3 regions of the Virgibacillus sp. MG-45 genome follow, and region 3 is predicted to be linked to each of the others. Evidence: predicted binding sites of a transcription regulator. Region 3 holds the regulator's gene; each other region holds the start of a gene.
The links. The regulator CtsR, encoded in region 3, represses protease genes until heat stress. The targets are predictions, from matches to a motif close to ATGGTCAATAAAGGTCAAACA.

Region 1: clpP (ATP-dependent Clp endopeptidase proteolytic subunit ClpP) is a predicted target of CtsR. The motif match lies at 1,497-1,517, and genes of this name have one in related genera.
Region 2: SPK86_RS14385 (ATP-dependent Clp protease ATP-binding subunit) is a predicted target of CtsR. The motif match lies at 1,470-1,490, and genes of this name have one in related genera.

The regions. Positions count from the first base shown of each region.
Region 1 is NZ_JAXOFU010000004.1:112,622-115,910, reverse strand. Features, by position in the region: gene dpsA (dipicolinate synthase subunit DpsA) at 85-969, shown strand; tRNA gene SPK86_RS05960 (tRNA-Arg) at 1,242-1,315, opposite strand; gene clpP (ATP-dependent Clp endopeptidase proteolytic subunit ClpP) at 1,581-2,174, shown strand; gene SPK86_RS05950 (HPr family phosphocarrier protein) at 2,259-2,513, opposite strand; gene whiA (DNA-binding protein WhiA) at 2,659-3,289, opposite strand, start outside.
Region 2 is NZ_JAXOFU010000016.1:25,915-29,203, forward strand. Features, by position in the region: gene SPK86_RS14385 (ATP-dependent Clp protease ATP-binding subunit) at 1-1,323, opposite strand, end outside; gene mbcS (acyl-CoA synthetase MbcS) at 1,762-3,289, opposite strand, start outside.
Region 3 is NZ_JAXOFU010000011.1:518-3,806, reverse strand. Features, by position in the region: gene SPK86_RS12215 (protein arginine kinase) at 1-940, opposite strand, end outside; gene SPK86_RS12210 (UvrB/UvrC motif-containing protein) at 937-1,473, opposite strand; gene SPK86_RS12205 (CtsR family transcriptional regulator) at 1,519-1,986, opposite strand; gene SPK86_RS12200 (MgtC/SapB family protein) at 2,228-2,926, opposite strand; gene SPK86_RS12195 (NUDIX hydrolase) at 3,081-3,289, shown strand, end outside.

The DNA of each region.
Region 1 (3,289 bases), on a different contig from region 3:
AGGAGCTTCATATGTTATAATAATGCAAACATTGCACGCCAGATAGAAACTGTTATCAACAAAATGCTGAAGGAGGTTATTAGGATGAAACATTCATTTTCTGTACTTATTATTGGGGGAGATGACCGTTACCTAGAAGTCATTCATCAATTAATAAAACAAAATGGGACCATTTATTTAGCCGGCTTTGAAAATGTTCAGGTACAGCTTCAGCACAATCGGATTCATCATGTCAAACTGGATAAGATGGATGTTAGCCAATTGGACGGATTGCTCCTTCCAGTAAGTGGAACAAGCGCACAGGGAAGAGTTGAACATGCTCGTTTTACAAATGAGCCCTTGATTGTGACTGAAGAGTTAATCAAAAATACGCCAAGTCATTGTAAAATCTTTACGGGAATATCAAATGGGTATTTAAATGCAGTGATTCAACGAACAGATCGAACATTAGTGGAGATATTCAAACGAGATGATGTTGCCATCTTAAATGCTATTCCAACGGCAGAAGGTATATTAGCTCTAGCGATAAAACATACAAACTATACAATCCATGGTGCGCGTGTTATGATTCTTGGATTTGGACGTGTCGGGATGACAGTAGCCCGACTGTTTGCTGCGATTGGAGCCTCTGTTTACGTTGGAGCACGTAACCCTACAGCGTTTGCTCGAGCAAAAGAAATGGGACTAATACCTTTTTCTATCCTAAACGAAATGGACAAAGCAAAAGAGATGGACATTATAATTAATACCATTCCTACTGAAATCCTAAATACAACAGTGCTTTCCACTTTATCAGACTCGACACTTATAATTGATATCGCATCCAATCCCGGAGGCACAAATTTTCAATTTGCGAAAGAGAAAGGAATAACAGCAATCCATACTCTTGGGCTTCCTGGAAAGGTAGCACCAAAAACTGCTGGTACCATTATTGCAGATGTTATCATTAAAAATTTAATTGAGCAGTAGAAATATAGAACTTCCTTATTTCGCTTTTCGACCCCCTGATTATTATTTTTTTCTTCGTACTAATTAAATAGCCGTTACGTATTTCCCCTAATCCCCACGTAACGGCTGGGGAGTTCTGCGCTCCCCTTTTTTAGTTTATGAACTATCCCAATATCTTTCCTTCAACTGAAACAAATCCTATTTTTTGCTAGGTTTTAGAACAACCAAAAAGGACTTTCCATCACAAAAAAAGAGATACAAAGATTGTATCCCTTGCTAAAACGATATTATAGCGCGCTCGAGAGGAATCGAACCCCCGACACATGGCACCGGAAACCATTGCTCTATCCGACTGAGCTACGAGCGCATTTAATAAAATGTAATTAACACACATAGGCTATTATAACGCGACAATAACAACAAAACAAGTATTTTTTCTACCTGTGTTTATGTTTTATTCCATTAGGGAATGCTTGAAATGTGCTATGTTGGTGCGTATATTTAATATAGAAACCGATTAAAATTAAATGTTGTACATAAGAACTTTTTGTTTGACCTTTATTGACCTTTTCGTTATGATAAATTTACAACCTAATAAAAGGGTTATGGCAATCGAAAAAAGGAGGATTTTTATGAATTTAATTCCAACAGTTATTGAACAAACAAACCGCGGTGAACGTGCATATGATATTTACTCTCGTCTATTAAAGGACCGTATTATTATGCTTGGCAGTGCAATTGATGACAATGTTGCAAATTCCATTGTAGCTCAATTGCTTTTCCTAGAAGCAGAAGATCCAGGTAAGGACATTTCGCTTTATATTAACTCCCCTGGTGGTTCGATTACTGCAGGTATGGCTATTTACGATACGATGCAATTTATCAAATCTGATGTATCGACGATTTGTACTGGAATGGCTGCTTCGATGGGTGCATTTTTACTCGCAGCGGGCGAAAAAGGAAAGCGTTATGCATTACCAAACAGTGAAGTAATGATTCACCAGCCGCTTGGAGGTACACAAGGCCAAGCAACAGATATCGAAATTCATGCTAGAAGAATTATTGAAATGAAAAAGAAAATGAATCAAATCCTTTCTGAACGTACTGGACAGCCGCTAGAAGTTGTCGAGCAAGATACAGAACGCGATAACTTTATGACTGCTGAAAGAGCAGTAGACTATGGATTAATTGATAAAATCCTAGAGCGCAAACCAGATACAAAGTAATCCAAAAAAACATAAAAAGCTACCTTCTAAACGTCTCAGCCATTTGGCAAATCGTTTAAGGTAGCTTTTTTATTTGCAGTTCAATTATGTACGCGAAACATATGCTACAAGATGATTTAATGCCGCTTCTTCATCTAATCCATCTGCAAGTAGTAAGATTGTTTCTCCATGACTAACCGCTAAACTCATTAATCCCATAATACTTTTCGCATTAATACGTTTTTTGTCCTTTTCAATAAATAAATGCGCTGCATAACGATTTGCTTCTTGTACAAATTGTGCAGCTGGTCTTGCTTGGAGTCCTGTTTCTAGTTCTACTCTTACCGTTCGTTCAAGCAACCTATTCACCCTCCCCATATTCACCGAAATATAAAAAACGCGTTCCAACTAAAATACCTCTTTTTACCCAGATTCGTCTCTGTTTGTAAATTATCGATATTATAACATGGAACACGCTTTATGAAAATGAAATTTTCCAGAATATTTAAATGTTTTCTCCGCGTCTTATCTTATCGGCAAATTCATCGATTTTCTTTAACCGATGATTTACACCAGATTTAGAAATTTTACCTGAAGCACAAAGTTCCCCTAGCTCCTTTAATGTAACATCATCATGCTGAACACGTAATACAGCAATTTCACGAAGCTTTTCAGGTAATGCATCCAAGCCAACTGTGTTTTCAATTAACTGGATATTTTCAATTTGTCGATAGGCTGCTCCAATCGTTTTATTTAAATTTGCTGTTTCACAATTCACAAGACGATTTACCGAGTTGCGCATATCTCGTACAATGCGAACATCCTCAAATTTAAACAACGCGTTGTGGGCACCAATAATACTTAAAAATGCCGTGATTTTTTCCGCTTCTTTAATATAGACGATATAACCATTTCTTCGTTCTAGCTTTCTCGCATGTAATTGAAATGCATTGAATAACTCACATAATGCATTATTATGCTCCTCATAAAAATTAAAGATTTCTAAATGATAGGAGGAAGTTTCCGGATTATTAATCGATCCACCAGCTAAAAAAGCTCCTCGCAAATATGACTTTTTGCAGCAGGATTTCTTTAGATACGTATCGGATATCGTACGAATGAAAGAATATGGTTCT
Region 2 (3,289 bases), on a different contig from region 3:
CTTCGCAACTTGTGCGACGGCTTTTTCTTGTCCAATCACTTTTTTGCCAAGGTTTGTTGCAATATGTTTCATTTTTTCCTGTTCATCTGCTTGAAGCTTCGTTACTGGAATTCCGGTTTTTTCTTCAACAATTAATTGGATATCAGAAACATCCACATCAATGACTTGCTCTTCGCCTTTTGCTTTTTCAAGCTGTTTTTGCAACTGAATTTCCTGATAACGTAGGTTCGCCGCTCGTTCATAGTCTTCTTTTTCAGCTGCCGCTTCTTTTTCCTTAATGACTTCCTGAAGACGCTTTTCTAATGAATTCGAGTCTTTTTCAGCGTTTGCCAAATTCAATCTAGAACCGACTTCATCCATTAAATCAATTGCTTTATCTGGAAGAAATCGATCTTGAATATAGCGAGCAGATAACGTAACAAAAGCTTGGATTGCTTCCTCGGAATAACGAACCTCATGAAAGGCTTCGTAACGATCTTTAATTCCATTTAAAATTTGGATTGCTTCTTCTGTTGTTGGTTCTTTTACAATAATTGGTTGGAAGCGACGCTCTAATGCAGCATCCTTTTCAATTTTACGGTATTCCTTTAATGTCGTTGCCCCAATTAATTGCATTTCACCTCGGGCTAAAGCAGGCTTTAAAATGTTTCCAGCATCCATTTGTGAGCTTTCTGCTGTACCTGCGCCAACTAATAAGTGAATTTCATCCACGAACAAGATGACATCCTTACGATTTTGTAACTCTTTAATTAATTGCTTCATTCGTTCTTCAAATTGACCACGAACACCTGTGTTTGCAACAAGTGATGCGACATCAAGCAAATATACTTCTTTATTCGCTAATTTTCCAGGTACGTTTCCTTCAACAATCTTTAAAGCTAATCCTTCAGCAATTGCTGTTTTTCCTACACCTGGCTCACCAATAAGAACAGGGTTGTTTTTATTTCTTCTATTTAATGTTTCAATAACCCGTTTTACTTCGTTGTCACGACCAATAACAGGATCAATCAATCCAGCACGTGCGGCGTGGGTAAGGTTTTTTCCTAGCTGATCTAGCAAGCCATTGCCATTATTTCCACGTTGCTGAGTTCTTGTTCCCATTTTACTTCCTCCTTGACCATTCCCTTGTGCATAATGGTTAGCAAACATATCATTTGCATTGCCACTAAAGAAGGAATCAGAGAAAAAGGAGCCTGGATTCATCATTTTCCCTTGTACCTCTCTAAAGCACCCATTACAAAGATGAAGCTGCATTTTCTCATCGTTCATTTGCATGGTCATGTTAACAGTAGCTTCATTGACACCACATTGTTGACATTTCATCTTTCATTCCTCCTAATGTATATATTATTTAATCTAGTTTGTTTGACTTTGACTATATTTGACCTTATTGATGTAATCTAACACGGATAATAAAACGCAAGCAAATATTTTGCATCTTATTGTTAATCCGTAGAATTGGATTGAAGGATTTGACCATCTTTGACCTTCTGACTTTATTATACTCTGACCTATTTTGACTTTCAAGAGGTTTGTTTTATTTTTTAAGAATTATTTCTAGTACGAGGTTATGATATATATTTGTTTGCAGCGGCGTAACCTTGCTATAGGAATCAAGAGAGATGATGAAAATTATTGGCGTGTGCGCACCTCGCAGCTTGGAGTTAGACGTGACTATTGATAAACCGTTCTCCCGACGAAAGCAATTTTATAATTTCTTAGACAGTCAAAAGCCGCCAGATATCTGACGGCTCGTTTATATCACTGTGATCGTTTTACTTTTTCTTTTTGTCGTAACTCTACTCTTCTAATTTTTCCAGATGTCGTTTTCGGTAGCTCCTCAATAAATTCAATCTCACGAGGGTATTTGTACGGCGCCGTTAGCTCCTTTACATGCTGCTGAAGCTCTTGAATAAATGCGTCGCTTTTTTCATTATACCCTTCCCTTAAGACGACAAATGCTTTTACAATATTACCCCTGATCTCATCTGGACTTGCTACCACTGCACATTCCTGCACAGCAGGGTGTTTGATTAATGCATCCTCCACCTCGAATGGACCAATAGTATAACCAGAGCTAATAATAATGTCATCGCTCCGTCCTTCAAACCAAAAATAGCCATCCGCATCTTTCTTTGCCTGATCGCCTGTTACATAATAAACGCCTCGACGCGACATATGCGTTCGTTCCTCATCCTTATAATATTCGCGAAACAATGCAGGGCTATCTAATTTCACAGCAATATCTCCTACTTCGTTTGTTGCTACTGGGGCGCCAAATTCATCGATAATGTCAACATCATTTCCTGGTGTCGGCTTCCCCATTGATCCAGGTCTCACTTCCATATCCTTCATGATTCCAAGCAATAGCGTATTCTCTGTTTGTCCATAACCATCACGAACGGTAACATCAAAATACGTTCGAAACAAATTAATTACTTCTACATTCAAAGGCTCTCCTGCCGAAACCGCACTATGAAGTGCTGGTAATTGATAGTCAGCAAGATTGTCTACCTTTGCCATTAGCCGATATTCTGTTGGCGTACAGCATAACACATTTATTTCCTCATCCTGAAGTAAGCTTAAATACTTCTTCGGGTCAAATTTCCCGTAATAAACAAAGCCTGTTGCACCTGAGCCAAGTACTGATAAGAAGGGGCTCCAAATCCATTTTTGCCATCCAGGTCCAGCTGTTGCCCACACCTTATCTCCTTCTTCGATACAAAGCCAGTTTTCAGCAGCAGTTTTTAAATGTGCGAACCCCCATCCATGCGTATGTACGACACCTTTAGGATTGCCCGTGGTTCCCGATGTATAAGGTAAAAAAGCAATATCATCCCTTTTCGTATTCGCGCCTGTTAAGTCTTCTGACGCATCTTCCTGTAAACCATCAAGATAGAGCCAACCATCTACTGGCTTACCGACCGAGAACTTTACTAACTGATTATATTCTTCTATTGCTTGATAATTGCTTACATATGGATAATAGCTAACCACTGCTTTTACATCTGCGTGGGATACACGATATTGGAGATCTTTTGTTTTTAACATTTCTGAGCTGGGGATAATAACAATGCCTAGCTTTAAAGCCGCTAAATATACCTCATAAGCTTCAATAAGCCGTGGAATCATAATAAGAATTTTGTCTCCTTGTTTTAAACCACACTCTAAGAAAACGTTTCCAATTTTGTTTACATTTCGCATTAATTCAGCATAAGTTATCTCCTTCGTCAAACCTTCCTCATCCTGCCAAATCAATGCTTTTTGATTTGTTTTCAATGCATGCTTC
Region 3 (3,289 bases):
CATTCAAAATGGTCCGTGAAATATTTTCAATCAAACCAAGGTCAATTCCCAACCGAACATTTGATAACCGATTAGCTGCTTCCTTCGACTCCATGATTCTACTATGCTTTAGCACTCCATATGAGCGAAAAATTCGATCTTCCAGTGTATAACGAGACTGCTCCATTAGCCTATTCCTTGCTACTCGCTCATGTTCAATGAGTTGCTGAACAACACTTTGCAAATCTTCAATAATGTCTTGTTCAGATTTTCCAAGCGTAATTTGATTGGAAATTTGAAAAAGGTTTCCTAACGCCTCACTACCCTCTCCATAAATACCTCTGACGACCAAACCTAGTTGATTAATAGCTGGAATCATGCGATTTAATTGCTTTGTTAACGCTAATGCTGGCAAGTGCATCATAACAGATGCTCGCATGCCGGTACCTACATTTGTCGGACAGCTTGTTAAATACCCTTTCGTTTCATCAAAGGCATAATTGATGTTTTCTTCTAACCAATCATCAAATTCAAATGCCTTTTCCAACGCCTTTGTTAATTGTAAGCCCGGATAATATAATTGAACGCGCAGATGATCCTCCTCATTAATCATGACAGAGACTTGTTCATTTTTTGAGATAAGCGCAGCAGCAGAAGTAGCATTTTTTACTAATAATGGACTGATTAAATGTTTTTCTACAAGCACCCTTTTTTCAATTGCTGTCAAGTCGCGAATTGAAATGAACTCAAAATCCTCATATTCCTGAAACGACTTATGAGCATAAGCTTGGAAATAATTTCGAATATCGTCTAATTCCTGAGCATCTGCGACAATAGGAAATACATAATCAGAAAAATTACGAGCTAGCCGAATACGACTGCTAAGCACAATATCACTATCCGGACCATCCTGACGCATCCACGGACTTATCGCTTCATTCATGAAATGCTGTAGCGTCATTCATTATCACCTGCTTTTTTTGCTTGAATCTGTTTTTCCAAGTCTTTAATTTTATCTCTTACGGTTGCCGCTTTTTCAAACGCTTCCTGCTGAATTAATTGCTGTAGTTCGTCTTTATACGCATGTAGTTGCTTTTTTAAATGTAAATTGCCGCCTTTGCGCTTTGGAATTTTTCCATGATGCTTCGTATTCCCACTATGGACGCGACGAAATATCGGATCAAGCCGATCGGAAAACGTATGATAGCATTCCGCACAGCCAAATTTCCCAGTTTGTTTAAATTGGGCAAAGGTTAACTTACATAGAGGACATTGTAAATCGGTCACCTGTTGAAGCTGTTTTCCCATAGATGGGTTATCAAAATTGAAAAGGCCTGTTAACAAATTATGCAGTGAATAGCCTTCTTCTGGGTATGTCACATAACCTTTCTCTTTCGCACAAACATCACAAACATGCACTTCCGTCTTATTGCCATTGATGACTTGTGTAAAATGTAAGGTAGCTGGACGTTCATGACAATCCTGACATTCCATTGATTATCTCCCCTTTTAAAATGCTGTGACAGCATCGAAAATCATTTAATCATGCAGGTATTTTAACGTAGAAAGCATCGCTGTTAATATACGTGACCGCACTTCATCGCGAAGGGGTAATTGAAATGCCAATGTACTTCTTTCAACAGCACTCACCATCAACCTCGCTTCACGCTCTGTTATGATTTTTTCCTCCAGCAACCTTTCTAAAACGTTAATTGCAGCCTGCTGTGTAACTTTAGGGTTTATTAATTGTATGATTTCATCAATCAATTCAGACTTGTCCTGATACTTCACGCGAATGATGCGAATATATCCACCACCACCACGTTTACTTTCGACTATATATCCTTTTTCAATTGTAAATCGTGTATTAATAACGTAATTTATTTGAGAAGGAACACATTGAAATTGATCGGCTATCTCACTTCGCTTTATTTCAATGGAATTTCTTCCTTTGGCTTGCAGTATTTGTTTTAAGTATTGTTCAATTACATCTGAAATATTGCTCATGAGTTCACCTCCTATCGTAACCCATTTCATGTATTAGCATTTTTGACTTTGACTATCTTTGACTATGTAATTATTATACGACAAATCCATTCAGAAGAAAACCACTATCTACCTCCATTTTACCCAAGCTAGCATAAGAAAAAACATTTGAACTAAAAATAAAACTTCATTTATTTAGAAGTTCTACAAAAAGAAGCTTATTAATCGTTACTATTTTCATGTAACAACTAATAAGCTTTTTCTACGTTCGTTCCATAATACTCCGTACCTGTTCTATTTTAGATAGCTCTTCAAAAATAGTGAGTCTATTTAATTGATTATCTTTTTCTATTTTTATAAAGATGTTCCGTAAATCATTTTCAATTTGAACAACTTCTACCTTTTTAATTGATACATCATATCGTTCTAAAACAGCAAGCACTTCATTAACTTGTAAGTCTCGCTGCACCGTAATTTCAACAATAATTGATGAACGCCCTTTTCTAAATAATTTCTCAAAGTTATTTAAAAAAATTAAGCTTAGTAAAATAAACAATGTCGTTAAAATAGCAATTCCATACATTCCTGCTCCTACAACTAAACCAAGTCCAGCCACCGCCCAAATAGATGCAGCTGTCGTTAAACCACGTATCGTTCCACCATAAACCATAATTGTACCTGCACCAAGAAAACCGATCCCACTAATCACATAAGAAGGAATACGTGCAGGATCAAAACGAATGTTGTCATAGCGATCAATGTAATGCTCAAATCCATACAACGACAAAATCATCATTAAACAGGATGCAATGCCAACTAGTATATGTGTTCGAAAGCCTGCAGAGTGGTTTTTAAGTTCACGCTCAAAACCAATTAATCCAGAAAGGACAAGCGCCAAAAACAAGCGACCAGCAATTAATAAAAAATGATCACCTAACATATTTTGTACAAAACTAATCACCGCTTCCTCCCCCCTGTTAGTAGCTATATAATTTATTGTACAATAACATTATAAAATAACCCATTAAATCTAAAGACAATACAATATCTATTTATATGTTAATAGCTCGTGAATATTTATAAAGATGAAGTTTTTTTAAAGGAGAGAACAAATAATGAGCAATGATTGGTTAAATTGGGCAAGAAAAATACAAGCAATTGCACAATCTGGATTAAGCTTTACAAAAGACAAATATGACGAAGAGCGCTATACAGAACTTTTAAATATTAGTGCCGAAATAATGTCCAAGCATACGAATGCAACAATGACCTATATTGAGGATTTATACGCAAATGAAATTGGCTATCAAACTCCAAAAATTGA